Regions from separate parts of the Turicibacter sp. T129 genome, predicted to be linked through region 1. Evidence: predicted binding sites of a transcription regulator. Region 1 holds the regulator's gene; the other holds the start of a gene.
What was found. The regulator HrcA, encoded in region 1, represses chaperone genes, less so after heat shock. The targets are predictions, from matches to a motif close to TTTTAGCACTNNNNNNNNNNNAGTGCTAAAA.
Positions count from the first base shown of each region.

Region 2: the regulator HrcA is predicted to act here: its motif matches at 7,638-7,668, upstream of clpB (ATP-dependent chaperone ClpB).

Region 1 is NZ_JAMQUU010000006.1:1,682-13,882, forward strand. It holds gene NEH75_RS00565 (lipid II:glycine glycyltransferase FemX) at 1-633, shown strand, start outside; gene NEH75_RS00570 (UDP-N-acetylmuramoyl-L-alanyl-D-glutamate--2,6-diaminopimelate ligase) at 666-2,108, opposite strand; gene mtaB (tRNA (N(6)-L-threonylcarbamoyladenosine(37)-C(2))-methylthiotransferase MtaB) at 2,130-3,434, opposite strand; gene NEH75_RS00580 (16S rRNA (uracil(1498)-N(3))-methyltransferase) at 3,468-4,214, opposite strand; gene prmA (50S ribosomal protein L11 methyltransferase) at 4,256-5,200, opposite strand; gene dnaJ (molecular chaperone DnaJ) at 5,412-6,554, opposite strand; gene dnaK (molecular chaperone DnaK) at 6,642-8,450, opposite strand; gene grpE (nucleotide exchange factor GrpE) at 8,476-9,033, opposite strand; gene hrcA (heat-inducible transcriptional repressor HrcA) at 9,046-10,068, opposite strand; gene trxA (thioredoxin) at 10,276-10,590, opposite strand; gene NEH75_RS00615 (amino acid ABC transporter ATP-binding protein) at 10,795-11,544, opposite strand; gene NEH75_RS00620 (amino acid ABC transporter permease) at 11,556-12,201, opposite strand, start outside.
Region 2 is NZ_JAMQUU010000078.1:5,084-18,713, forward strand. It holds gene NEH75_RS11860 (class I SAM-dependent methyltransferase) at 83-646, opposite strand; gene NEH75_RS11865 (TIGR01212 family radical SAM protein) at 648-1,604, opposite strand; T-box leader at 1,833-2,053, shown strand; gene leuS (leucine--tRNA ligase) at 2,478-4,913, shown strand; gene NEH75_RS11875 (YuzF family protein) at 4,995-5,297, opposite strand; gene NEH75_RS11880 (hypothetical protein) at 5,766-6,026, shown strand; gene NEH75_RS11885 (hypothetical protein) at 6,264-6,638, shown strand; gene NEH75_RS11890 (Cof-type HAD-IIB family hydrolase) at 6,680-7,504, opposite strand; gene clpB (ATP-dependent chaperone ClpB) at 7,722-10,310, shown strand; gene NEH75_RS11900 (hypothetical protein) at 10,578-10,943, shown strand; gene NEH75_RS11905 (ABC transporter ATP-binding protein) at 11,602-13,407, shown strand; gene NEH75_RS11910 (ABC transporter ATP-binding protein) at 13,410-13,630, shown strand, end outside.

The DNA.
Region 1 (12,201 bases):
TTCGAAGACATGTATGACACTTTAGCACCAAATGGAATGTGTAAACTTTACTTAGCTAAATTAAATACAGAACAGGCTTTAGCAAATATTGAAGAAGAATTAGCGCAAACGGAACAATCAATTTCTAATTTACAGACTCAACTTCAAAATAAAGAGTTAAATGAGAAAAAACGCCAAAAACTTCAAAATAAATTAGAACCTGAAGCAAATAAATTAAATAACTTAACGCAACAAAAAGAAGAGCTTCAAAAATTATATGAAGAACATCCTGCTGGCATTACCATGTCAGGAATTATTGCCACTTACTTTGGTAACAAGTCATGGTACTTATACGGAGCAAGTGATAATGTGTATCGTGAATTCATGCCTAACTATTATATTCAGTGGCAAGCTTTCACCGAAGCTAAAAAAGCTGGCTATGAAATCTATGACTTCTTTGGAATCAGCGGAAAAACAGACGAGTCTGATCCACTATACGGTCTATATCGTTTTAAAAAGGGATTTGGCGGAGACTTTACTGAATTCATTGGGGAATTTGATTACGTGATCGATCCAATCGGTTATTTCGCTTGGACCAAACTACTCCCACAATTTAAAAAATTCAAGAAAAAATTACGTCAGAAAAAGCATTAAAAAAAGTGTTCCTCGATTGAGGAACACTTTTTTTATCCAATTTGAAGTTTTTTACGTAAAATTTCTTTTGCTACTTCACGATCATCTAATTCAATATTTCCACTTTTCCAATATTGAACCTTTTCATGACCACGACCTGCAATTAAGACAATATCATTTTTCTGAGCTTTATTAATCGCTGCTTCAATTGCTTTAATACGATCAACAATGACTTCATAATGACTTTCTTCCATTCCTTGTGTCATTTCATTTAAGATATCGACTGGGTCTTCTGAATGAGGGTCATCCGTTGTAAAAATGACATCATCCGCATAATCCACAGATAATTTTGCAATCACGGGACGTTTTGTACGATCACGGTCACCTGGACAACCGATCACGACTTTAACAGAACTTTGTTTAATATCATTCACAAATTCTAAAACCTTCTCTACCCCATCAGGTGTATGAGCATAATCCACAATAACTGTAAAATCCTGTCCCTCATTAATAATCTCCATACGACCATCAACAGGCGATAATTTTGCAATCAATGAGACGATTTGTTCCATTGGCATTCCCGCTGCATAAGCCGAAGCCATAGCACCTAATGCATTATGCACATTAAATGTTCCAAGTAATGGTGTTTTCACTTCGTACTGACCTACTGGTGATTTCAAAGTAAAGGTCGTCCCAGATGTTGTCATCCTCACATCTAACGCTCTAAAGTCAGCATCCTTTTCAATGGCATACGTATAGAAACGTTGCTGAGCCGCTTTAAGTCGATTCACTAGTTGAATCCCATATTCGTCATCAAGATTCACAATTCCATAACCATCCGGCGTTAACATTGTAAATAATTTATATTTTGCTTCAAAATATTCTTCCATTGTTGGGTGGAAATCTAAGTGTTCGGGTGTTAAATTCGTAAATAATGCAACTTTAAAGCGACAGTAATCCACGCGGTGAAGTTCTAATGCATGTGATGAAACTTCAATCGCTACATTTTGAACACCGGCTTTAACCATGTTGTTAAACGTTTGTTGTAAGCTTAATGGTTCAGGAGTGGTATTTCTCGGTTCTATAAATACCTCACCATAACGAATTCCATTCGTTCCAATGTAACCAACATGTCCCTCAAATCCACCTAGTAAATGTTCTAAAATATAGGCCGTCGTGGTTTTACCATTTGTTCCTGTTAACCCAAATAAATTTAACTTTTCAGTCGGTTTATTAAAGATTAAATGGGCTAAACGAGGTAACTCAGCTTTTGTATCTGCCACAATGATTTGTGGAATCCCTATATTTTCAATCGATTGCTCACAAACAATAGCAACTGCTCCCGCAACTTCTGCCTGTTTTGCAAAGCGATGACCATCAACTGTATACCCCTTAATACAGACAAATAAATCACCTGGTTGAACAAGACGGTTATCAGTTGAGATTCCCGTCACTTTCAAATCAAAATCTACATCAAATAATAACTTAATATCCATGCCATCGCCTCTCATTCACTGTTACTTAACCATTTCCCCTTGACAGATTGGATAATCTGCTTTCACAACTTTAACTGGTACAACCTCTCCAATGAGATCAGGTGTCCCTTTAAACTCAACTTTCACATAGTTACTAGCATGCCCAACTAAGTACCCTTCATTTGTATGAGAGACTTCTTCCGGAATGACTTGTAACACTTTCCCTTCACATGAACTTGCATACTCTTTAGCTAATTGCTCACTTAATGCTAATAATTGATTCACACGCATTGACTTAATAAGTTCAGGCACTTGGTTTTCCATACGTGCAGCTGGTGTTCCATTACGAACTGAATAAGGGAAGACGTGTAACTCAGAGAATCCAATACGTTTAATTGTTTCTAATGTTTCATTAAATAATTCTTCTGTTTCACCAGGGAATCCAACGATCACGTCTGTTGTAATCGCTAAGTTATCAAATAACTCACGTAATTCAGTCACTTTTTGTTCAAACTCAGCTAACGTATATGGACGTTTCATCCCTTTTAAAATCGTATCTGAACCCGCTTGAATTGGCATATGTAAATGATTTACAATTTTATCCGATTTCTTCATCGCTGCAATGACATCATCTGTTACTTCTGATGCCTCAATCGATGAAATACGGATACGTTTTAATCCTTCAATCTCAATTAAGTCTTGTAATAACTTACCGAAGCTATAATCTTCTAAATCTTCTCCATAGGCAGCTGTGTGAATCCCTGTTAAAACTACTTCACAATGTCCATGTTCAACTAATTGTTTAACTTGTTCTATCACGACTTCTGGTTTTTGTGAACGAACAGTTCCACGTGCCCATGGAATGATACAGTATGTACAGAAATTATTACATCCATCTTGGATTTTTAATGTGGCACGTGTACGGTCTGAGAATTGTGTGACATTTAAAGTCTCAAATCCATCCACTTTAAAGACATTTTGAATTTGTGAAATAGGTTGACGCTCTTCACGATATTTTTGTACTAAGGCTGGAATTTGATCACGACCATGTGTCCCGATGACAATATCCACCCCATCAATATCCATAATCTCTTTTGGTTTCGTTTGCGCATAACATCCCATCACACACATCACGGCTTCTGGATTACGACGAATCGCACGTCGAATCACTTGACGACTCTTTTTATCTCCCGTATTTGTCACTGTACATGTATTAATGATATATACATCTGCTACTTCTTTAAAGTCTACTTTCTCATAACCTTCGTTTTTAAATAATTCCCATACCGCTTCTGTTTCGTAATGATTTACCTTACATCCCAGGGTATGAAATGCTACAGTTGGCATCAAAATCAATCCTTTCCATACTCTTGTTGTCTTTTATAATTCTAATGCGTACGAAATGGCACTTAAAATATAAATCGGTGCCGTTTCCGTCCTTAAAATACGTGGCCCTAACGCACAAGGTTTAAATCCTGATTGTAGTAATAATGTCTCTTCTTTTTCACTAATTCCACCTTCAGGCCCAACCACTACTAGCATCTTACCATTCGTTTGAATCTCCCTTAGTGATTGCTTTAACTGCGCTAACTGCCCTTGTTTTGCTGTTTCTTCATAGGCAAATAAACAAACATCATATTGTGAAGCTCGATCTAATAATTGCTTAAATGTATAAACATCAGTAACTGTCGGAACCATTTGTCGATGCGATTGCTCTGCTGCTTCTTTGGCAATCTTATTCCAACGTTCTACTTTCTTACTCGCTTTTTTCGCATCTAACTTTACAACTGAACGTTCCATATTAAGTGGAATAAACTCACTAGCCCCACATTCCGTTGCCTTTTGAATGACCCATTCAAATTTATCACCTTTTGGTAACCCATGTGCAATTGTCACTTCAATTGGAAGCTCTGTTTGTGCTTCAATTACAGAGTCTAATGTAACTTCAATCTCTTGTCCATTCATTTGCTTAATGGTTGCAAAGTGACACGCTTTATCTTCATTACATACAATAATTTGATCACCTGGCTCCATACGCATGACACGTGACATATGATGCGCATCATCACCCGTAATAATGGCACCATCCCCTTGAAATTGAGTATTGTTTAAAAAATAGCGTTGCATTCCATTGCCTCCAATGACTGATTATTCTCTATTTACAATTACTACTTGCAACCATTATAGATTGCCACAATAGCAACCCATCCATTCTTCTCTTTTACTTCAGTTACTGTAAAATGATGAGCATTTAATGCTTGTACCACTGCGTCTTTTTCATGATCGACAATTCCTGAACAGATAAATGTTTTACCAACCGGTAATACTTTTTCAACATCGCTTAACATATTAATGATAATAGGGGCTAAAATATTAGCTACCATTAAGGTTGGTTGTTGCCCTAAAGCACCTACTCCATCAATTAAATTATTTTTTTCAACTAAAATATTTTGACAATGATTCATTTCAATATTTTCTTTCGCACGAATCACAGCCATCGCATCTAAGTCGACGGCATAAACTGACTTCGCCCCAAGTTTTGACGCTGCAATTGCCAAAATTCCTGACCCTGTCCCAACATCGACCACAACTTGTTGAGAATTCACATATTTTTCGATTAATTCTAGACAAAGTTGTGTGGTTTCGTGTGTTCCCGAACCAAAGGCCATTCCTGGATCTAACATAATTTCAACGACCGATGGATCCGTTGTTGGCTCTAACCAACATGGCTTAATGACTAATGTCTTAGTGATTTCGATTGGGTTATAATGCTTTTTCCAACTATTCGCCCAATCTTCTTCATCTAACATTTTAATCTCCAATTTATTATGGTCATAATGATCCAGTTTTAAATTTAATAATTGCGTTCTTACAAACTCTAATTGATTTTCAATATCTGATGTGACCGCTAAGTAACCTTTAATAACCACACCTGTTGTTGGATAGTCATCAGGATTTAAGCGATAAATCTCACCAAAATGATCTTCATGAGCTTCTGTTAATGTATTTGAGTCTTCTACTAGTACTCCCTTTGAACCAGCTTCAATAAAAATATTGCTAACTAAATCAAATGCCTCATGAGTTGTATGAAAACTTAGTTCTAACCAGTTCATATGGTCACCTCATTTTAAATTATCGTACTATCCATTCAAGTTGTTATAACAATCAAATAACAATTCTCGACTCGATAGCTATTTTTTCTCATTTTCTAATTATAACACAAAATCAATCAAACATAAAATTATGTCTCTTTGTTTAATTCTGTAAATTTATAAATCTTTAGTATAAAAAAGGTTGTGAGAACAAAACTCACAACCCTTATTATTATTTAAAAGCTTTTTTTAACTTATCCCAAATTGATCCTGATTTATCTTCTAATTGATCAAATTCATGTAATAATTCACGTTGACGATGGTTAAGTTTTTTAGGTACGACTAATTTAACTTTAACGTATAAGTCTCCCGTCATTTCGCGGTTAATGTACTTAATTCCTTTATTACGAACTCTAAACTCAGTCCCTGATTGAGTTCCTTCCGGAATCTTCAACGCTACTTTACCATTTAACGTTGGAACTTCAACTTCTGCTCCTAATGCCGCTTGAGAGAATGAAATTGGAATTTCACAACGTAAATCGTATCCATCACGGATGAAGAAATCATGTGGTAAAACACGGAATGCGACATATAAATCACCACTTGGACCACCATTACGTCCCGCTTCACCTTGTCCACTTAAGCGGATTTGTTGTCCATCATCAATTCCTGCAGGAACTTTGACTTCAATTGTTTTTGTTTTATTAACTGTTCCACGACCATGACAAGCATCACACTTATGTTTAATTTTCTTACCAGCTCCATGACAATCTGGACAAACAGTTTGTGTTTGCACGCGACCTAAAATCGTATTTTGAACTTCAGTTACGCGACCGCTTCCACTACAACGTGAACATGTTTCCACATCATCTTTCGAACGCGCACCACTTCCACCACATTTCGTACACTCTTCTTCACGATTAACTGAAATTTCTTTCGTTGTTCCAAAGGCTGCCTCTTCAAATGAAATAGTAATGGCTTGTTGTAAATCATTTCCGCGTTGTGGAGCATTTGGATTACGACGACTGGCACCTCCGCCAAAGCCACCAAATCCTCCGCCGAACATACTTTCAAAAATATCACCAATGTCTTCAAATCCTCCGGCACCGCCGAAGCCTCCAAAGCCACCAAATCCACCTTGTCCACCAAAGCCTTCTGCTCCTGCATGTCCAAACTGATCATATGCAGCACGTTTTTGTTCATCACTTAACACATCATAAGCTTCTTGAACTTCTTTAAATTTCTCTTCTGCATTTTCCTCTGTTGAAACATCGGGATGGTATTGTTTCGCTAATTTACGATAAGCACGTTTGATTTCGATATCACTTGCTGATTTTGAAACCCCAAGGACTTCATAATAATCACGTTTTGCCATGCCTTTTTACCCTCCTTCTTTTACTTTCCTAACTATACCATAAAAAAAAGTCAAAGTCATAGTAGACTTTGACTTTTTACTTTTTTATTATACTTCTTTATATTCAGCGTCTACTACTGAATCGTCACCTGATTCTGCTCCACCTTGAGCGGCTTGCCCAGCTTCAGCTGCTTTTGAATAAACTTTAACTGCTAATTCTTGAGCCACTTTTTCAAGTTCTTCTTTTTTCGCTTTAATTTCATCTACATTTCCTTCGCTTAATGCTTTTTCTAATGCTTCAACACCAGATTCAACATTTGCTTTTTCTTCTGCAGTTACTTCATCCCCTAATTCAGTCACTGATTTTTTAGCTGCGAAGATTAATTGTTCTGCTTCATTGCGAAGTTCTGCTTGCTCTTTGCGTTTAGCATCTGCATCTGCATTTTCTTCAGCTTCACGTACCATGCGATCGATTTCTTCGTCAGTTAATCCTGATCCTGAAGTGATTGTGATACGTTGCTCTTTTTGTGTTCCTAAATCTTTTGCCTTAACATTTACAATACCATTTGCATCGATATCGAATGTTACTTCGATTTGAGGGATTCCGCGTGGTGCTGGTGGGATATCTCCTAATTGGAAGCGTCCTAATGTTTTATTATCGCTTGCCATTGGACGTTCACCTTGTAAAACATGAATATCTACTGCTGGTTGGTTATCTGCTGCAGTTGAGAATACTTGTGATTTTGAAGTTGGGATTGTTGTGTTACGAGGGATTAATACTGTCATAACTTGTCCCATTGTTTCGATACCTAATGATAATGGAGTTACGTCTAATAATAAGATGTCTTTAACGTCACCTTGTAACACTCCACCTTGAATTGCAGCACCCATTGCTACTACTTCATCTGGGTTTACTCCTTTATTAGGTTCTTTTCCTAATTCATTTTTAATCGCTGCTTGAACTGCTGGGATACGAGTTGATCCACCAACTAATAATACTTGATCTAAGTCATTAGCTGTCATTTTTGCATCTTTTAATGCTTGACGAACTGGTCCCATTGTACGTTCTACTAATGGTGCAGTCATCGCATCAAATTGTGCACGAGATAATGTTTTTTCTAAGTGTAAAGGACCTGTGGCATTCATTGAGATAAATGGTAATGAAATTTGGACTGAAGTTACCCCTGATAAGTCTTTTTTCGCTTTTTCAGCTGCATCTTTTAAACGTTGCATTGCCATTTTATCTGCTGATAAATCAACACCAGTTTCTGATTTGAACTCTTTAACTAACCAATCAATAATCACTTGGTCGAAGTCATCTCCACCTAAGCGGTTATCTCCTGCTGTAGCTAATACTTCGAATGTTCCATCTGCTAAATCTAAGATAGATACGTCGAATGTTCCTCCACCTAAATCATATACTAAGATAATTTGTTCTTTATCCGTTTTATCTAATCCGTATGCTAATGCAGCCGCAGTTGGCTCATTAATAATACGTTTTACATCTAAACCAGCGATACGTCCAGCATCTTTTGTCGCTTGACGCTCAGCATCATTAAAGTAAGCAGGTACTGTAATAACAGCTTCTGTTACTGGTTCACCTAAGTAAGCTTCAGCAGTCGCTTTTAAGTTTTGTAAAATAATTGCTGAAATTTCTTGTGGTGTATATTCTTTCCCTTCAACTGTCACTTTGTGGTTTGTTCCCATATGACGTTTGATTGACATAATTGTATTTGGGTTCGTAATTGCCTGACGTTTAGCCACATCACCAACTTGACGTTCTTCACCTTTAAATGAAACAACAGATGGTGTTGTACGAGCTCCTTCTGGATTAGCAATAACCTTTGCCTCTCCACCTTCCATTACAGAAACACATGAGTTTGTTGTTCCTAAGTCGATACCGATAATTTTACCCATAGAGATTCATCCTCCTTAATCTATATTATTCGCTAACTTTTACCATTGATGGTCGGATCACACGATCCTTTAGCTTATATCCTTTTTGTAACTCTTGTAATACCATTCCTGATTCTACACCTTCTACAGCTTCTTGCATCACTGCTTGGTGTACTGTTGGATCAAAAGCGACACCCTCTGCTTCGATTACTTCTACTCCTTCTTGTTTAAGAGCATCTACTAATTGAGCATGGATCATTTTAAATCCTGTTAAAAATGTTTTCGTATTTTCATCTTCAACCGTACTTGATAATGCACGTTCGAAGTTATCAATTGCTGGAATAATATTTGTTACAATTGATTGCGAACGATACTTTACTTCACGTGCACGTTCTTCATTCATACGACGCTTGAAGTTTTCAAGCTCTGCCGCATTACGTAGCAATTGATCTTTTAACTCTTCAATTTGCTGCTTTAAACTTTCAGTTTCAGAGATTGTTTCAACTGTTTCTGTTGCTTCACACTCTTCTTGGCAGCACGTTGATTCTACAGCTTCCACATTTTCTTCATTTAATTCCTCAACTGATTGGGCATCCTTATTCAATCGTCCCACCTCCTATTTATATAAATCAGACATGATTCGAGCAACTTGTTCAAGAAGTGGAATAATTTTACGATACTCCATTCGGGTCGGACCTAGTACCGCAATTTTACCAAATTCATGATCACTAATCTGATAAGGAACTGTAATTAGCGTACAATTCTCCATCGCTTTAATCTCATTCTCTTGTCCAATTTTAACCGTTAATTGATGGCCGTCTTCGTCGGCTTCTATTACTTTAACAATTTCATCAGCTTCAATCATATTAAATAAATGATACGCTTTATCTAAATCGTTAAATTCAGGTTGTTTTAAAATATTTGACTTCCCACTCAAAATATAATTTTGTTGATTTAATGACTGGGTTAAAAGTTGTAGCATCGCATACATAATTTCTTCTTTATAAGAAATAAAATCATGTAATTGATGTTCAAAACTTTCTGTCAATTTTTCATGAACATGTCCAATGTATTCTCCTACTAATAACTCATCGAGTGCTTTGATAATGCTTTCCATTCTAGTCATATCAATATTAGTTGGAAGAGTAATTGTTCGACTTTCTACATGGCCTTGATCTGTAATCAAAACAAACACCGCTTGACGTTTTGAGATTGGAACAAGTTGAATTTTTTTCACTCGACTATAATCTCTAGAAGGTCCAAGTAAAATCGATGTGTAGTTAGTCAAACTCGATAAGAGCTTCACAGCTTCTTTAATCGTTGTTTCACGTTCAAATTGTTTTTGATCTAACAATTGTCTAAATATTCCTACTTCTGGTGTTGTCTCCATCGGTTCTTGATTTACGATGAAATCTACATAATAGCGATAGCCTTTTTGACTTGGCACGCGACCACTCGATGTATGAGTTTTTTCAATAAATCCCAAATCCTCTAAATCTGCCATATCATTACGAATGGTTGCAGCAGAGAAGTTTAATTCCTCTTTTTTAGAAAGGATTCGCGAACCAACTGGTTGTGCAGTTTGTATGAACTCTTCTACAATTGCCTTTAAAACTAATATTTGACGTTCTGTTAGCAATGTAAACACCTCTTTTAGCACTCATTAACCCTAAGTGCTAATACCATTATATAAAACTCTATTAGCACTGTCAACACTATAGTGCTAATTTTTTTGTTTTTTATCTTTATTATACAAACTCAAATCAGACGTTTTCGAGATAGACAATGGCTGATAATAAAACAAAAGAAGGTACAATGCATAGTGTACCCTCTTTTTAAAATTTCATTATTTATTTGCTTCAATTAATGATAATAATGAGGCTTTAGGTTGGAAACCTACTGTTTGTTGAACTGCTTGTCCATCTTTGAATAAAATTAATGTTGGAATTGACATTACTTTATATTCAGCTGCAACTGCTGGACAGTTATCTACGTTTACTTTAACAATTTTTGCTGTTCCTTCTAACTCTGTTGCTAATTCATCTAAAACTGGTGCAATCATTTTACATGGTCCACACCAATCAGCATAGAAGTCAACTAATACTAATCCACTTGCGATTTCTTGAGCAAATGATTCTTCTGTTGCATGAATGACTGACATGTTCATTCCTCCTTTTATACCCTTTTTCTATACTTTAGTATAGCACATTTCCATGAAATTACAAATAATTTGCACTTTCCCCCATATTATCTCACATTTATCAGAATGTATCCACAAGAGCATGAACTAAAATTTTCAAAAACATGAATTTTATAGATCGTTTCATCATAACTGTCATTAAAAAATATGAACTGAATAACTCTCCTAAAGGCTCTTAGATAAATAACGATGTAAGAATTCTTTTGTACGCTCTTGCGTTGGATTGATGAAGATTTGCTCAGGTGTGCCTTCTTCAGCAATAACCCCTTTATCCATAAAGACCACACGATCACTAACCTCTTTTGCAAACCCCATTTCATGTGTTACCACAATCATCGTTAATCCTTCATCCGCTAACTGTTTCATGACATCTAAGATACCACCAACCATCTCTGGATCGAGTGCACTAGTTGGTTCATCAAACAATAACACTTCTGGATCCATACAAAGGGCTCGCGCAATGGCAACACGTTGCTTTTGTCCTCCTGATAGTTGTGTACTACTACAGTTTGCAAATTGCTCCATTCCAACTTTTTTTAAATAAAACATCGCTTTTTCTTTCGCTTCTTCTTTACTTCGTTTTAAAATTTTAGTTTGACCAATCATACAATTTTCCAAAACCGTCTTGTTTTGAAATAAATTAAAGCTTTGAAATACCATTCCCACTTTTGTTCGATGATGATTAATATTAATATTTCCCTTTAAAATATCTTTTCCATGATATAAAATTTCTCCACTATCTGGATTCTCTAATAAATTAATACAACGTAAAAGGGTTGATTTCCCGCTTCCACTTGATCCAATAATTGTAATAACTTCTCCTTTTTTTACATGAAACTCAATGTTATTTAAAACTTCTAAATTCCCAAAATGTTTTTTCAAACGATGGATTTCAATAATATGATTCGCTTCCACTATGATCCTCCTTAGTCAAGCGTATTAGGTACAGTTTGTGACGCTGGAAAAGATGTTTTAGGCAGATTCATTCTTTTCTCAATAAATCGCAAAATTTGCGCCGTAATCGTTGTCAACACTAAATAAATCAAACAAGTAATAAAAAATGTTTCTGAATATAACATCGCACTACCAGCTACTGATCGTGATTGAAAGAAAACTTCAATCACCCCAATGACATTTAGCATCGAACTATCTTTGATATTAACGATAAATTCATTTCCGATAGATGGGAATGAATTTTTGATGGCCTGTGGTAAAATAATGTACCTCATGGTTTGCGAGCTCGTCATTCCAATACTACGTGCAGCTTCAATTTGCCCCTTATCAATGGATTGAATCCCAGAACGAATAATCTCCGCCATATAAGCACCCGTATTCACAGAAATAATTACAATCCCTGCTGTCATCGCATCCCACCCAAGGACAGGTCTTAAGGCATAATATAAAAACATTGCTTGCACCATCATCGGCGTTCCTCTAAAGAACCACACATACAACCCCACAATCCAATGTAATACTTTTTTTATAGCCTTAACTCCCATCGAATCACGAGGTTCGATGGTAATGGCACGAATCCCTCCTAAAACAAGACCAATAACTAATCCAAATATTGTT
Region 2 (13,630 bases), on a different contig from region 1:
GGGTAGTGGTATTTTCTGAAGTTTTATTTCTTTTATCATTACAAATTAAGGAACAAAAAAAGCTACTGTTAAAGTAGCTTTTTTAATGTAGTTTTTCGATGGCGACAATGAATGGAGCCGTTGGTCGGTTAATGAATTGGTACGTTAAGACTTGAGTTGTTTTAGTATCTAGTGTTTCAAAGCACTGTTCTAAATAGTGGCGTTCCACTTTTCCCTCCTCATGTCCGTGATACACCACTAAAATAATAATTCCATTTTTCTTTAATAAGCTTAAAATGTCAGTGACAGCTTTCCATGTCGTTTCACCATGAGTCGTAATACTTTGATCACTACCAGGAAGGTAACCTAGATTAAAAATCGCCGCGCTAATTGGTTGTTGCACATAATTTAGGACATGTTGATGTCCATCATGAATTAAAGTTACATGGTTAATATCAGCTTCTTTTAACTTAGTTTGCGTACTTTGAATGGCTTCTTCTTGGACATCAAAGCTATAAACATGGCCTGACTTACCAACAATTTCTGCTAAAAATAACGTATCATAACCATTACCAGCTGTTCCATCAATCGCAACATCACCTGGTTTTAAAGCTTTTTCTAATAAATTTTTTGAAAAGGGAAGAACGCGTTCTAATGTCTGTGCCATCTTAGTTTTCCTCCGGTTTTTGATAAAGTCGTCCTTGGTAAGTGTTACGCTCTTTTAAACGATCATCAATTGCATTTAAAACTTCCCATTTTTTTAAACTCCACATCGGTCCAACTAATTCTTCACGAACGGCATCACCTGTTAAACGATGGATAACCATTTCAGGGGGTAAGATTTCTAATTGATCAACGACTAAGTCGATATACTCATCTTTCTCCATAAGTGTTAACATCCCTTTGTCTAACATTTTGTGCATTGGTGTTCCTTCAATGACGTGAAGTAAATGAATTTTGATTCCTTGGACATCAAGTCCCGCTACAGCTTTTGCAGTCTCTAACATCATTTCATGTGTTTCACCTGGTAATCCATTGATGATATGAATGATGACATCGATATTTTTCGCGCGAAGTTTGTTAACGCCTTCGACTAATGTTTGATAATCATGTCCGCGGTTAATTAGTTTTCCTGTTTTGTCATGCATCGATTGAAGCCCAAGTTCTACCCATAAATCGACTTCTTTGTTTAATTCACCTAAGTAGTCGACGACATCATCTGGTAAACAGTCAGGACGTGTCCCAATTGAAAGAGCGACAATATTTGGATCACATTCTAAAACGGCTTCATATTTACGTTTTAAGACTTCAAGCGGGGCATGTGTATTTGAGAAGGCTTGGAAATAGGCGATGTATCCTGCTTCAGGCCATTTTTGATGCATCATCTCTTTGACTTGATTAAATTGAGTTTTTAAATTGTCTTCTGGATTTCCAGCAAAGTCACCACTACCTTTGGTACTACAGAACGTACATCCACCGTATTTAACCGTTCCATCAATATTTGGACAAGTAAATCCAGCATTAATCATGACTTTGAAGATTTTTTGGTTATATTTTTCACGTAAATGATAGTTTAATGTATGGTATCGTTTATCAGCATAGCTGTATGGAAACGGATTGTTCATCTATCTATTCCTCCTGTTTTTAGTATGTTCTTTTTATCAAATCAATCACGAATGCATCATTTAAGATAGTCCTTTAAAATGATGAGGATTGTTGTATGTTGTTTGTTTATCGTCTTTTATTTTATCATAGATGTGAATTAGTGGCACGAGATATTGTTTTATGACGTTTTTTTATAAAAAATCTTGTTTTTTGTGAAAGGTTTGATATAATTTTTCTAGAATAAACTTATATGAACCGTGAAGAGGACTAGTAGTAAGTTGGGACTATTGTAGAGAGCGAATGGTTGGTGCAAATTCGTATAGAACACTTATGAACTCACCTCGGAGTTGCAATTGTGAAATTTAAGTAATGATTGCCGTATTCTTGCGTTAAAAGATGAGAGAGGTAAGAGACTACTTTTTTTAGACTCTTGCAACTAAGGTGGTACCGCGTAATTTACGTCCTTAGAATAGAAATATTCTAAGGACTTTTTTTGTTAGTTCAACGATCTGCTTTAGTGGATTAATTCAACTATATGTATAGCGAAGTAGTTGGACTCTTAGCTTTCCCTCCTTTGATGGGAAGAGGGTGTTCTCTTTAACTTTTTGAGTGAGGGATAAAAGATTTTTCTTACCCCATCTTTATTAAAAAGAATAAGATATAGGTTTATGGAATTTAATCCATTATTTTGTATTAATGAATAATTTATATCGATTCGTCACAAATTATTCATAATATTTGGTTTTATTTTAGTGAAGTGTTTACTTCATCATTTAAGAAAAGAAAGCAGTATTTAAATTTTCTTAATGAATAGTAGACTCACCTACAAATTTAAGATTACCCCAGCAGTGGAGGATACCTGCTTCGCAGGCCGGGGGCCCGGAGGTAGAATTATGGCATTTGATCACAAACAGATTGAACAAAAGTGGCAAAATTATTGGCTAGAAAATAAGACATTCAAAACGTCTGAAGATAAGTCAAAACCTAAGTATTATGCATTAGATATGTTCCCTTATCCATCTGGAGCGGGACTTCACGTCGGTCATCCAGAAGGATATACAGCAACTGATATTGTTTCTCGTATGAAACGTATGCAAGGGTACCGTGTCTTACATCCAATGGGATGGGATGCATTCGGTTTACCAGCTGAGCAATATGCATTAAATACAGGAAATGACCCTCGTGAATTTACGGATATTAACATTAATACATTCCGTAAACAAATTCAATCATTAGGATTCTCATATGATTGGGATAAAGAGTTAAATACAACCGATCCAAAATATTATAAATGGACACAATGGATTTTCACCCAATTATATAACATGGGATTAGCTGAAATTAAAGATATTGAAGTTAACTGGTGTGAAGGGTTAGGAACAGTTTTAGCAAATGAGGAAGTTTTAAATGTTGATGGGAAAATGGTCTCTGAACGTGGGGAACATCCTGTAATCAAGAAACCAATGAAACAATGGGTGCTTAAAATTACACATTATGCTGAACGATTACTTGAAGATTTAGAAGGGTTAGACTGGACAGAAAGCATTAAAGATATGCAACGTAACTGGATCGGTAAGAGTGAAGGAGCGTTAATTAACTTTAAAGTTAATGGAACAGAACATTCATTTGATGTGTTTACAACACGTCCTGATACGGTATTCGGTGTAACATACGTTGTTTTAGCACCAGAACATCCATTAGTAAATGAAATTACAACGCCTGAATGTAAAGAAGCGGTTGTTGCTTATCAAGAAGCTGCAAAAGCAAAATCTGATTTAGAGCGTACAGAATTAAATAAAGAAAAATCAGGTGTGGCAACAGGAGCTTACGCAATTCATCCAATTACAGGAGCTCAAGTTCCAGTTTGGATCGGAGATTATGTTTTAGCAAGCTACGGAACAGGAGCTGTTATGGCAGTGCCTGCACACGATGAGCGTGACTACGAATTCGCTAAGAAATATGACTTAACAATTAAGCAAGTCATTGAAGGGGATATCACAGAAGGTGCCTTCACTGGAGATGATGCTCACATCGAATCAGACTTCATTAATGGAATGAACAATGCAGATGCTAAAGCTGCTGTTATTGAATGGTTAGAAGCAAACGGTGCTGGATCTCGTAAAGTTAACTATAAACTACGTGACTGGTTATTCTCTCGTCAACGTTATTGGGGAGAACCATTCCCAGTGATTATGTGGGAAGATGGAACAATGTCTGTTTTAGAAGCCGATCAATTACCACTTGAATTACCAGTGATGGATAACATCAAACCATCTGGAACAGGTGAATCTCCACTTGCTAATGCAAAAGAATGGTTAGAAGTTGTACGTGAAGATGGAGTAAAAGGTCGTCGTGAAACAAATACAATGCCACAATGGGCTGGAAGCTGCTGGTACTACATTGGCTATATCTTAAAACAAGGTGAAGACTATGTTGGATTAAATACAGAAGAAGCCAAACAATTATTAAAAGAATGGTTACCAGTTGATTTATACATCGGTGGAGCAGAGCATGCTGTATTACACTTATTATACGCTCGCTTCTGGCATAAAGTATTATTCGATTTAGGAATTGTTGAAACAAAAGAACCATTCCAACGTTTATTCAACCAAGGAATGATCTTAGGTGAAAACAATGAGAAAATGTCAAAATCTAAAGGAAACGTTGTAAATCCAGATGATATCGTTGAATCTCATGGAGCAGATACATTACGTTTATACGAAATGTTCATGGGACCACTTGATGCAGCTATCGCTTGGTCAACTGAAGGATTAGATGGAAGCCGTCGTTTCTTAGATCGTGTGTGGCGTTTATTCGTGACTCCAGAGCACACATTAGCTGAAAAAGTAGTCGCTGAAAACGATGGAAAATTAGATAAAGTTTATCATGAAACAGTGAAGAAAGTAACTGAGGATTATGAAAAATTAAGCTTCAATACTGCGATCGCTCAAATGATGATCTTCATCAATGAATCATATAAAGCAACAAGCATTCCACGTGAATATGCAGAAGGATTTGTTAAATTATTAAATCCAATCGCTCCGCATATGACAGAAGAAATCTGGTCGGTGCTTGGACATGAAGGAACTGTTTCATATGAAGCATGGCCAACATATGATGAAGCAAAATTAGTATCGGATACCATTACAATCATTGCCCAAGTTAACGGTAAGTTACGTGCCCGTATCGAGGTAGCTGCTAATATTTCAAAAGAAGACATGTTAGAAACAGCGATGGCACATGAAAATGTTCAAAACTTCGTTGCTGGAAAAGAAATTGTAAAAACAATTGCTGTTCCAGGAAAATTAGTTAACATCGTTGTTAAATAATTAGAATAACTATTAAAAGCCCTCTAATCCCACCACTGATTAGAGGGTTTTTTGTTTATTGAAATAAATAAGCGTTAGAAATTATTTAACAGGCATAATCCAAACAATCTCTTTGATACGGATAAAAAATGTATTTCCGTTACTTTCCAAAATTACATGATCAGGTTTAGCGCCAATGAGTTTTCCTTCAATACTTCCTGTACTCATTTGAATTTTTAAAGTTGCTCCGATAACAGAAAATAACGTTTCATAAACAAATAAGTCATAGTAACCTTCTAACTGAACTTCTCCTAAACTTGTCATCAATGATGGCATTTTTGCTTGTGTAGTAGTTGTAGCATTTTGTCTATATGGATATTCATAATTAGATGAATAATAATACATCCCTATCACCTCAGTTAAAACTCATTACAGGATAATATATTTTTGTTTGTCATAAGTGTTCATTTAAAAAGCATTCTCAGTTTTTTGAGAATGCTTTGTGTATAAACGAAAATCACCTGCTCTGAGGGGGCTAGCGTGGTAATAAAATGTATGTAAATTTAAAAAGTAAATTATTATTGAAAGATGTATAAAAGGGTGCGGGTATATCTAATGAGATAAAATTTAAACTAAATTATATCGAAAATTAAGATTAAAAGGATAGGTTACTTAAGAGATAGTATATATCGAGAAGAATTTATTTTTTAGAAGAAAAAATAAATGAGAGATAAATAAGTTTAAGATTGATAGAAAATGATGATCTTCATCAATGAATCATATAAAGTCACAAGTATTCCATGTGAATATGCAGAAGCGTTCGTTAAATTATTAAATCCAATCGCTCCTCATATGACAGAAGAAATTTGATCAATGCTTGGACATGAAGGAACTGTTTCTTATGAAGCATGGCCAACATACGATGAAGCAAAATTAGTATCGGATACCATTACAATCATCGCAAAAGTTAACGGTAAGTTACGTGCTCGTATCGATGTGCGTGCAGGCAGCTCAAAAGAAGACATGTTAGAAATAGCAATGGCACATGAAAACGTTCAAAACTTCATTTCTGGAAAAGAAATTGTAAAAACAATCGCCGTTCCAGTAAAATTAGTCAACATCGTTGTTAAATAATTATTAAATATACATGAAAACTCATGGTTTAAACCATGAGTTTTTTGTATAAATTCCTTTTTATTTGAATATAAATGAAGTAAAGTAAGTCTTTTTGAATTTTTTAGAATATTGTACAATATTTCAACATATATTGTGATGGAAAAGTGTTAAGATGAACAAAAGGGGGATTTATGAATGAAAAGGTGGATTGTTTTAGGGGAAAATTCGACAAAAATGTACCGATTAACTAATTGAATGCATCAAAAGACAGGATTAGAAATAATAAATGGCGATGAAATTATTGAGCATGACAATCGTGAGCAAGCAATAGAGGCTCTATTAAATAATAATGAATGGGTAGTTAGAACAACCTATAATCGGGCACTAACTTTAATGGGGGATGAGGCCAATGGAGTTGTCTTTGTAGATTTTCCGTTATGGAAAAATATTTTAGATGCCATACTGCATTTTAATTTTAAAAGGGTTAAAAAAGCTTTCTACTATAAACGTGTAAAACGTCCATGGGTTCTGAAGAAATTAGATCAGTTTGGAGTAGAAAAACAAGTGATTATTATAAAAAATAGACGTACAATGAGACGCTTTGTTAAAAATTTAACAGTCCCGAATTAAAAGGTCATAAGCTAGTTAAAGCTCATGACCTTTTTCATTATTTATTTTTTAGGTGTTAAGATGTATTCGTGGATGTAGTGAGCAACGCCGCTTTCTTTGTTTGATTTTGTTGTGGTGTTCGCTACTGCTTTTAGTTTATCGATGGCATTATCCATGGCGACACCGACTCCAGCATAGGTTAACATTTCGATATCATTATCTCCGTCACCGAAGGCGATGATATCTTTTTGTTCAATGTTGAAATATTTGGCCAATTTTTCAATCGCTGTTGCTTTATTTGTATTTGATTTAAACACTTCGATAATGTTGACATTATCGCCATCCCATTTGCGGCATGTCACGATGTCACCGTAGTTTTCACGTAAGAAACTCATGACTTTTTCTGGGTATCCCTCTTTAGCTTCTAATAAGAATCCGTTTGGATGTTCGTCTAATGTTTCTTTAAATGGTCCGTATTTCACTGATGTACATGTTTCAATATGGAACCAATCACGAATAGTATCTCCTTGATGTAAGACATATAAGTGATCTTTGTATTCACAAAAGGCATTGACGATATAATCTTTTAATTCTGAATCGAATAAAGTTAAAACAACCTCTGTTGGGATTTGAGCCACAATATCCTCAAAGGTTTCGTCTTCTGGATGATGTATATAAGCTCCATTAAAGTTAATAATAGGTGTATCAAGACCTAACTCTTTGTAGAAGTGTAACGATGCACGTGCTGGGCGGCCTGTTGCAATCACAACGATATGTCCTGCTTCTTTTGCAGCAATTAAAGCTTCTTTTGTATTTGGGTCAAGTGTTTCCCAATTTTGTAATGCAGTTCCATCTAAGTCTGTTACGATTAGTTTCTTTGTTTCCATTAAAACACCTCCGGATAAATATGATAACACAGATAGCGAACAAGTTAAATGAACTTATACAAGATGTGGTAAATTTGTGCAACGTGATTAGTCTTGGCTATTTACAAAATAATAAACACTTACATTTTGGAATTATTAGCACTCTTATTGACTGAGTGCTAAAACAAGAGTATAATGATAGTATCATCATAGATGATGAAGAAATGGAGTGAGAATCATGAATATTAATAAAATGACTGAAAAGCTACAACAGGGCTTAGTAAATGCACAGTCTCTTGCAACTTCATTACATCACCAAGAGATTGATACCCCGCATTTATTAATGTCCTTATTACAAGACCATGACGGATTAGCCGCTCGTGTTTTTACAAAGGCAGGCTATCCGATTCAAGAGATATTACAAGAATTAAAACAAATTTTAGATAAAAAGCCAGCTGTTACTGGAGCAACAGGTGATCCATACGTTTCAGCAGATTTAAATCGTGCTTTATTAAAAGCAGATGATTATGCTCGAGCTTGGAAAGATGATTATTTATCAGTGGAGCACGTCTTGCTTGCGATGCTCGAATCAAAAGATTATCAAATGAAGCAATTAATAAAAAAACATCAGATTAATGAAAAGCACTTAAAAGAAATTATTTCACAGATAAGGGGGAATTCACGCGTGATGACACAAAACCCAGAAGCAACTTATGAAGTCTTAGAAAAATACGGACGTGACTTAGTAGAAGATGTAAAATCAGGAAAAATTGATCCGGTTATTGGTCGCGATGAAGAGATTCGTCGTGCGATTCGTATTTTATCTCGTAAAACAAAAAATAACCCGGTGTTAATTGGTGAGCCTGGGGTTGGTAAAACTGCTATCGTTGAAGGGTTAGCTTGGCGTATTGTTCGACAAGATGTGCCTGAAAGTTTAAAAGATAAAGTGATTTTTGAATTAGACTTAGCCGCTTTAGTTGCCGGTGCTAAATATCGTGGTGAGTTTGAAGAGCGTTTAAAAGCGGTATTGAATGAAGTTAAAAATAGTGATGGACGTATTATTTTATTCATTGACGAAATTCATACCATCGTTGGAGCAGGACGTACAGATGGTGCAATGGATGCAGGGAACTTATTAAAACCATTATTAGCTCGTGGTGAATTACACTGCATTGGTGCTACAACATTAAAAGAATATCGTGAGTACATTGAAAAAGATCCTGCCTTAGAGCGACGTTTCCAAAAAGTTCAAGTTAATGAACCAACAGTCGAAGATACCGTTTCAATCTTACGTGGATTGAAAGATCGCTTTGAAGTACACCATCGTGTTAGTATTTCAGACCGTGCGATTGTAGCAGCTGCGACATTATCTGATCGATATATTACGGATCGTTTTTTACCAGATAAAGCCATCGATTTAATTGATGAAGCGTGCGCAACGATTCGTACTGAAATCGACTCGTTACCAGAAGAGGTGGATCGCATTAGTCGTCGTGTGACTCAGCTTGAGATTGAAGAGGCGGCTCTTAAAAAAGAAAAAGATGAGAATAGTAAACAACGTCTAGAGGCGTTACAAAAAGAATTAGCGAACTTAAAAGATGAATTAAATGTTTTAAAATTACAGTGGGAAAAAGAAAAACAAGCGATTCATGGTGTGGCGGATCTAAAAAAAGAATTAGAAGGGGCACGTCGTGCATTAGAAGATGCCCAAGCACGTGGCGAATATGAAAAAGCAGCCGAATTACAATATGGAAAAATCCCAAGCTTAGAAAAACAAATTGCTGAAGTTGAAGCGATGCAACACGATGAAGCAGGGAAAGAAAATCGATTACTTCGTGAAAATGTCACAGAAGAAGAAATTGCTGAAATTATTTCGCGTTGGACAGGGATTCCAATTGCGAAACTCGTTCAAGGTGAACGTGAAAAATTATTAAATTTAAAAGAAGAATTAAAACGTCGTGTTATGGGACAAGATGATGCCATTGATTTAGTCGGTGATGCCATTATTCGTGCACGTGCTGGAATTAAAGATCCACATCGTCCAATCGGTTCATTCTTATTCTTAGGGCCAACTGGGGTTGGTAAAACCGAAATTGCTAAAGCATTGGCGGAATTCTTATTCGATAGTGAAGAACATATTGTTCGTATTGATATGAGTGAGTATATGGAGAAACATGCGGTCTCTCGTTTAGTTGGAGCGCCTCCAGGTTATGTGGGATATGAAGAAGGTGGACAGTTAACAGAAGCCATCCGTCGTAAACCATACTCAATCGTATTATTAGATGAAATTGAAAAAGCTCATCCAGACGTATTCAATATTTTATTACAAATTTTAGATGATGGACGTATTACAGATTCACAAGGTCGTACAGTAGACTTTAAAAATACCATCATCATTATGACCTCAAATATTGGTTCACACATTTTACTTGAAAACCCTAACTTTGAAGAAGCTCAGGAACAGGTGTTAGAAGTTTTACGTGATTATTTCAAACCAGAGTTATTAAACCGTATTGATGAGATTATTACGTTTAATCCATTATCAGAATCTATTATTTATCAAATCGTCGATAAATTCATTGCTGGATTAAATGCGCGTTTAGCAGAGCAACGTATTACGGTTCGCTTAACCGATGCAGCTCATGCTTATGTAGCTGAAGCGGGATTTGACTCAGTATATGGAGCGCGTCCATTAAAACGATTCATTCAACGTACAATCGAAACAAAACTTGCACGTGCATTAATTGCAGGAGAAATCGAAATGGATACAACGGTTATTGTTGATGCTGTTGATGGTAATATCGTCTTATCATATGAAAAAAATTAATGAATCATGGCTCATAGAGACTTAAGCTCTATGAGCTTTTTATATGTGAGGAACAAAGAAATACAGAGAGGATGAATGTAAAATAACTTAATAGTGTTTAGTATTTAAGATAATTTTAAGGTAAAGGTGTTAAGATGAGATTAACATGGTTTTTCATTAGACGAACTTTGGTCAGAAAAAGCATTTAGTAGGTTGTGTAAATGATTTTTCTATTCCTATGTGATTGGTGGGAAAGAGTAAAATAGTTAATTAAAATAGGAGGCTGTTATGAAGAAAAATAAATTTAAAAGTGTTTCAAAAGTTACGATTGGAGTCTATGTTCTAGCTGTTCTTATGGGTGGAATAGCTTTATATAATGTGTATACATGCTATGATTATATCGCTTCAATCGTTGAGCAAGGATTTGTTATCTCTGAAAATTTAACAGATGTGATTAATTACTATCTTTCAAATGTAACGCCATATGCTTTTTATACAATTTGTTTAGGGGTGATGGGGTATCTTGTTCAAAAAGTTAGCAATCTTGTTGAACTTCAACAATTAAGTGTCGTAGAAATTGAGGAGATCATAGAAGAATCAGAGAATGCAGATGAAGACTATGAGAATCTTTTAAAAGAAATCCAAACACAATAAGAGACAGAAAAAGTCTGAATGGTACAAGGAGTATGATTCAGACTTTTTTAGTTGGATATATTTTTTGATTGAAGCATTAAGAGATGAAGGAATTATTTCATTATCCGAATGTGATAAGAGTGAAAAAGAATATGTGAGGATTTTTATAAAAGCTAGCGAAATAAATTTATATTATAAAATGGAGATAAAGATAGAGTTCTTAACAGCGTGCTATAGCTGTTTATCATCCATTAAAGTAATCCTGGTTTGTTTGGTGATTGTTTTTATGATTTAGGTGATGTTTAATATCATTTTTTATTAAAGTAAGGTTGTCGATGAGACAACTTTTTTTATGCCTTTAGAAGGGAGTGAGTCATTATTCGAATTTTATAAAATATTTAGGTGTTATATATTTCAAAAAATGTAAATCTGTGTATAATGAGTAATTGATGATAAATTTTTATGAAAGGGGGCGAGAATGATGATTATTTTAGCTCATCAAAATCAATTTAAATTTAACGGGGTGACTATTTCATAAAAATAAACTTTGATGTATCGCTTTAGGGGGAGTTGTGCGAACATGTAATCTTATGCTAAAACAAGATTAATTTTTTTATTAGGATTAGTGGTGTAAGAATGGGAATATTTTTTAGCAACAAAGGAAAGTCAGGTGAATGAAGTGAGTGAATTAAAGAGTATTTATCGTTGGCTTGAAGGACAACGTTTAAAGGTATTGGGCGCATTAGTAGCGACAGCGTGTGGGATTATTTTCTCAACCTTAATTCCATTAGTTAACCAAACCGCGATTGATATGGTCATCAAACAAACGACTGAGGGAGAACAAACGATTATTTCAAAAATTGTTTTATCCGTTTCAACGTTCCAAGGTCAATTGTTGATGTGTGGATTTTTAATTATTCTATTTACAATCATTAATGCTTTATTTAATTTTTTAAAGGCCAGATGGTCAGCAGAGGCATCAGAAGATTTAGCGAAAAGTTTAAAAGATAAAATGTACAATCATATTCAACAGTTATCGTTTATGTATCATAAACGTGCCGAAACTGGGGATTTAATTCAACGTTGTACATCAGATATTGATACGATTCGTTTATTCTTATCGTCTCAATTAGTTGAGATGGGGTATTCAATTTTAATCTTTGTGATTATTTTTACGTTTATGTTAACGTTAAATGTTAAGTTTGCCTTAGTTAGTGTGTGTGTGACACCTATCTTATTTACTTTCTGTTTTATCTTCTTTAAAAAAGTTAAAAGCTCATTTCAAGAGGCAGATGAATCAGAGGCTCGGATGTCTACAATGATTCAAGAAAATTTAACTGGAGTTCGTGTGGTACGTGCCTACTGTAATCAAGAGTTTGAAATTGAGCAATTTGAAAAACGTAATTCTGATTACCGTGTAAAAAGTTATGTGATGACCAAGTTAAACGCACTCTTCTGGTCAAGCTCTGATTTTTTAAGTTTATTTCAAATTGCAATTACCGTGATTTACGGAGCGTATTTATCGATAAACGGGGAAATCACACTAGGGACATTACAAGCGTTCATTTCTTATGAATCGATGATTATTTGGCCTGTTCGCCAATTAGGTCGTATTTTAACTGATTTAGGGAAAACCACCATTTCAGCCAAGCGTATTAATGAAGTATTAAGTGAGCCGATTGAATTTGAACAAGGTTTACAAAAACCTGATATTAAGGGAACCATTGAATTTAACCATGTTGGGTTTGAGTATGAAGATCATGATCGCATTTTAAAAGATATTACGTTTAAAGTGCAACGTGGCCAAACGATTGCCATTATTGGTCGTACGGGTTCAGGAAAAACAACGTTAATGAATTTATTGATGCGTCTTTATGACTATACAGATGGATCGATTAAAATTGATGGCGTGGAACTAAAACACATTGATAAAAAGTGGCTACGCCGTCATATTGGAGCTGTGCTTCAAGAATTATTTTTATACTCGAAAACGATTAAACAAAATATTGCGATTGCTAAAAAAGATGCGGTTGATGAAGAGATTCATAGTGTCGCTCAGTTAGCATCGGTCCATCATGTCATTGAGGAGTTTCAAGAAGGCTATGATACGATTGTCGGTGAGCGTGGTGTAACATTATCCGGTGGACAAAAGCAACGTGTTGGAATTGCCCGAGCGCTTATTAATGAATGTCCAATTTTAATCTTTGATGACTCATTAAGTGCTGTCGATACTGAAACAGATATTGTGATTCGAAAAGCATTAAAAGAACGCTCAAAAGATGTGACAACTTTTATTATTGCTCACCGTGTCAGTACGGTAAAAGATGCTGATCAAATTCTCGTGCTAGATAAGGGTCGTATCATTCAACAAGGAACACATGATGAACTGATTCATCAAGGAGGTCTTTACCAGACATTCTGGGAAATTCAAAATGAAAAAGAGGCTGAAGTTTTAAGTTTAGTTAACCAAGGAAGTGAGGTGTAAAGATGGCAAAAGAATTTGATGAAGTAGAATACACCAAAGCCGACCTTGCAACATGGAAGCAAGTTTTATCTTATATGAAGGGTGAGAGACGTGATGTTATTTTACTTTTTGTCTCTGTCATCACATTAGCCATTTTAGATACGATTTATCCGAAGTTAAATGGGATAGTCATTGATCAATATGTTTTAACAGGAAACCTTGAACAACTCCCACTGTTTGCAGG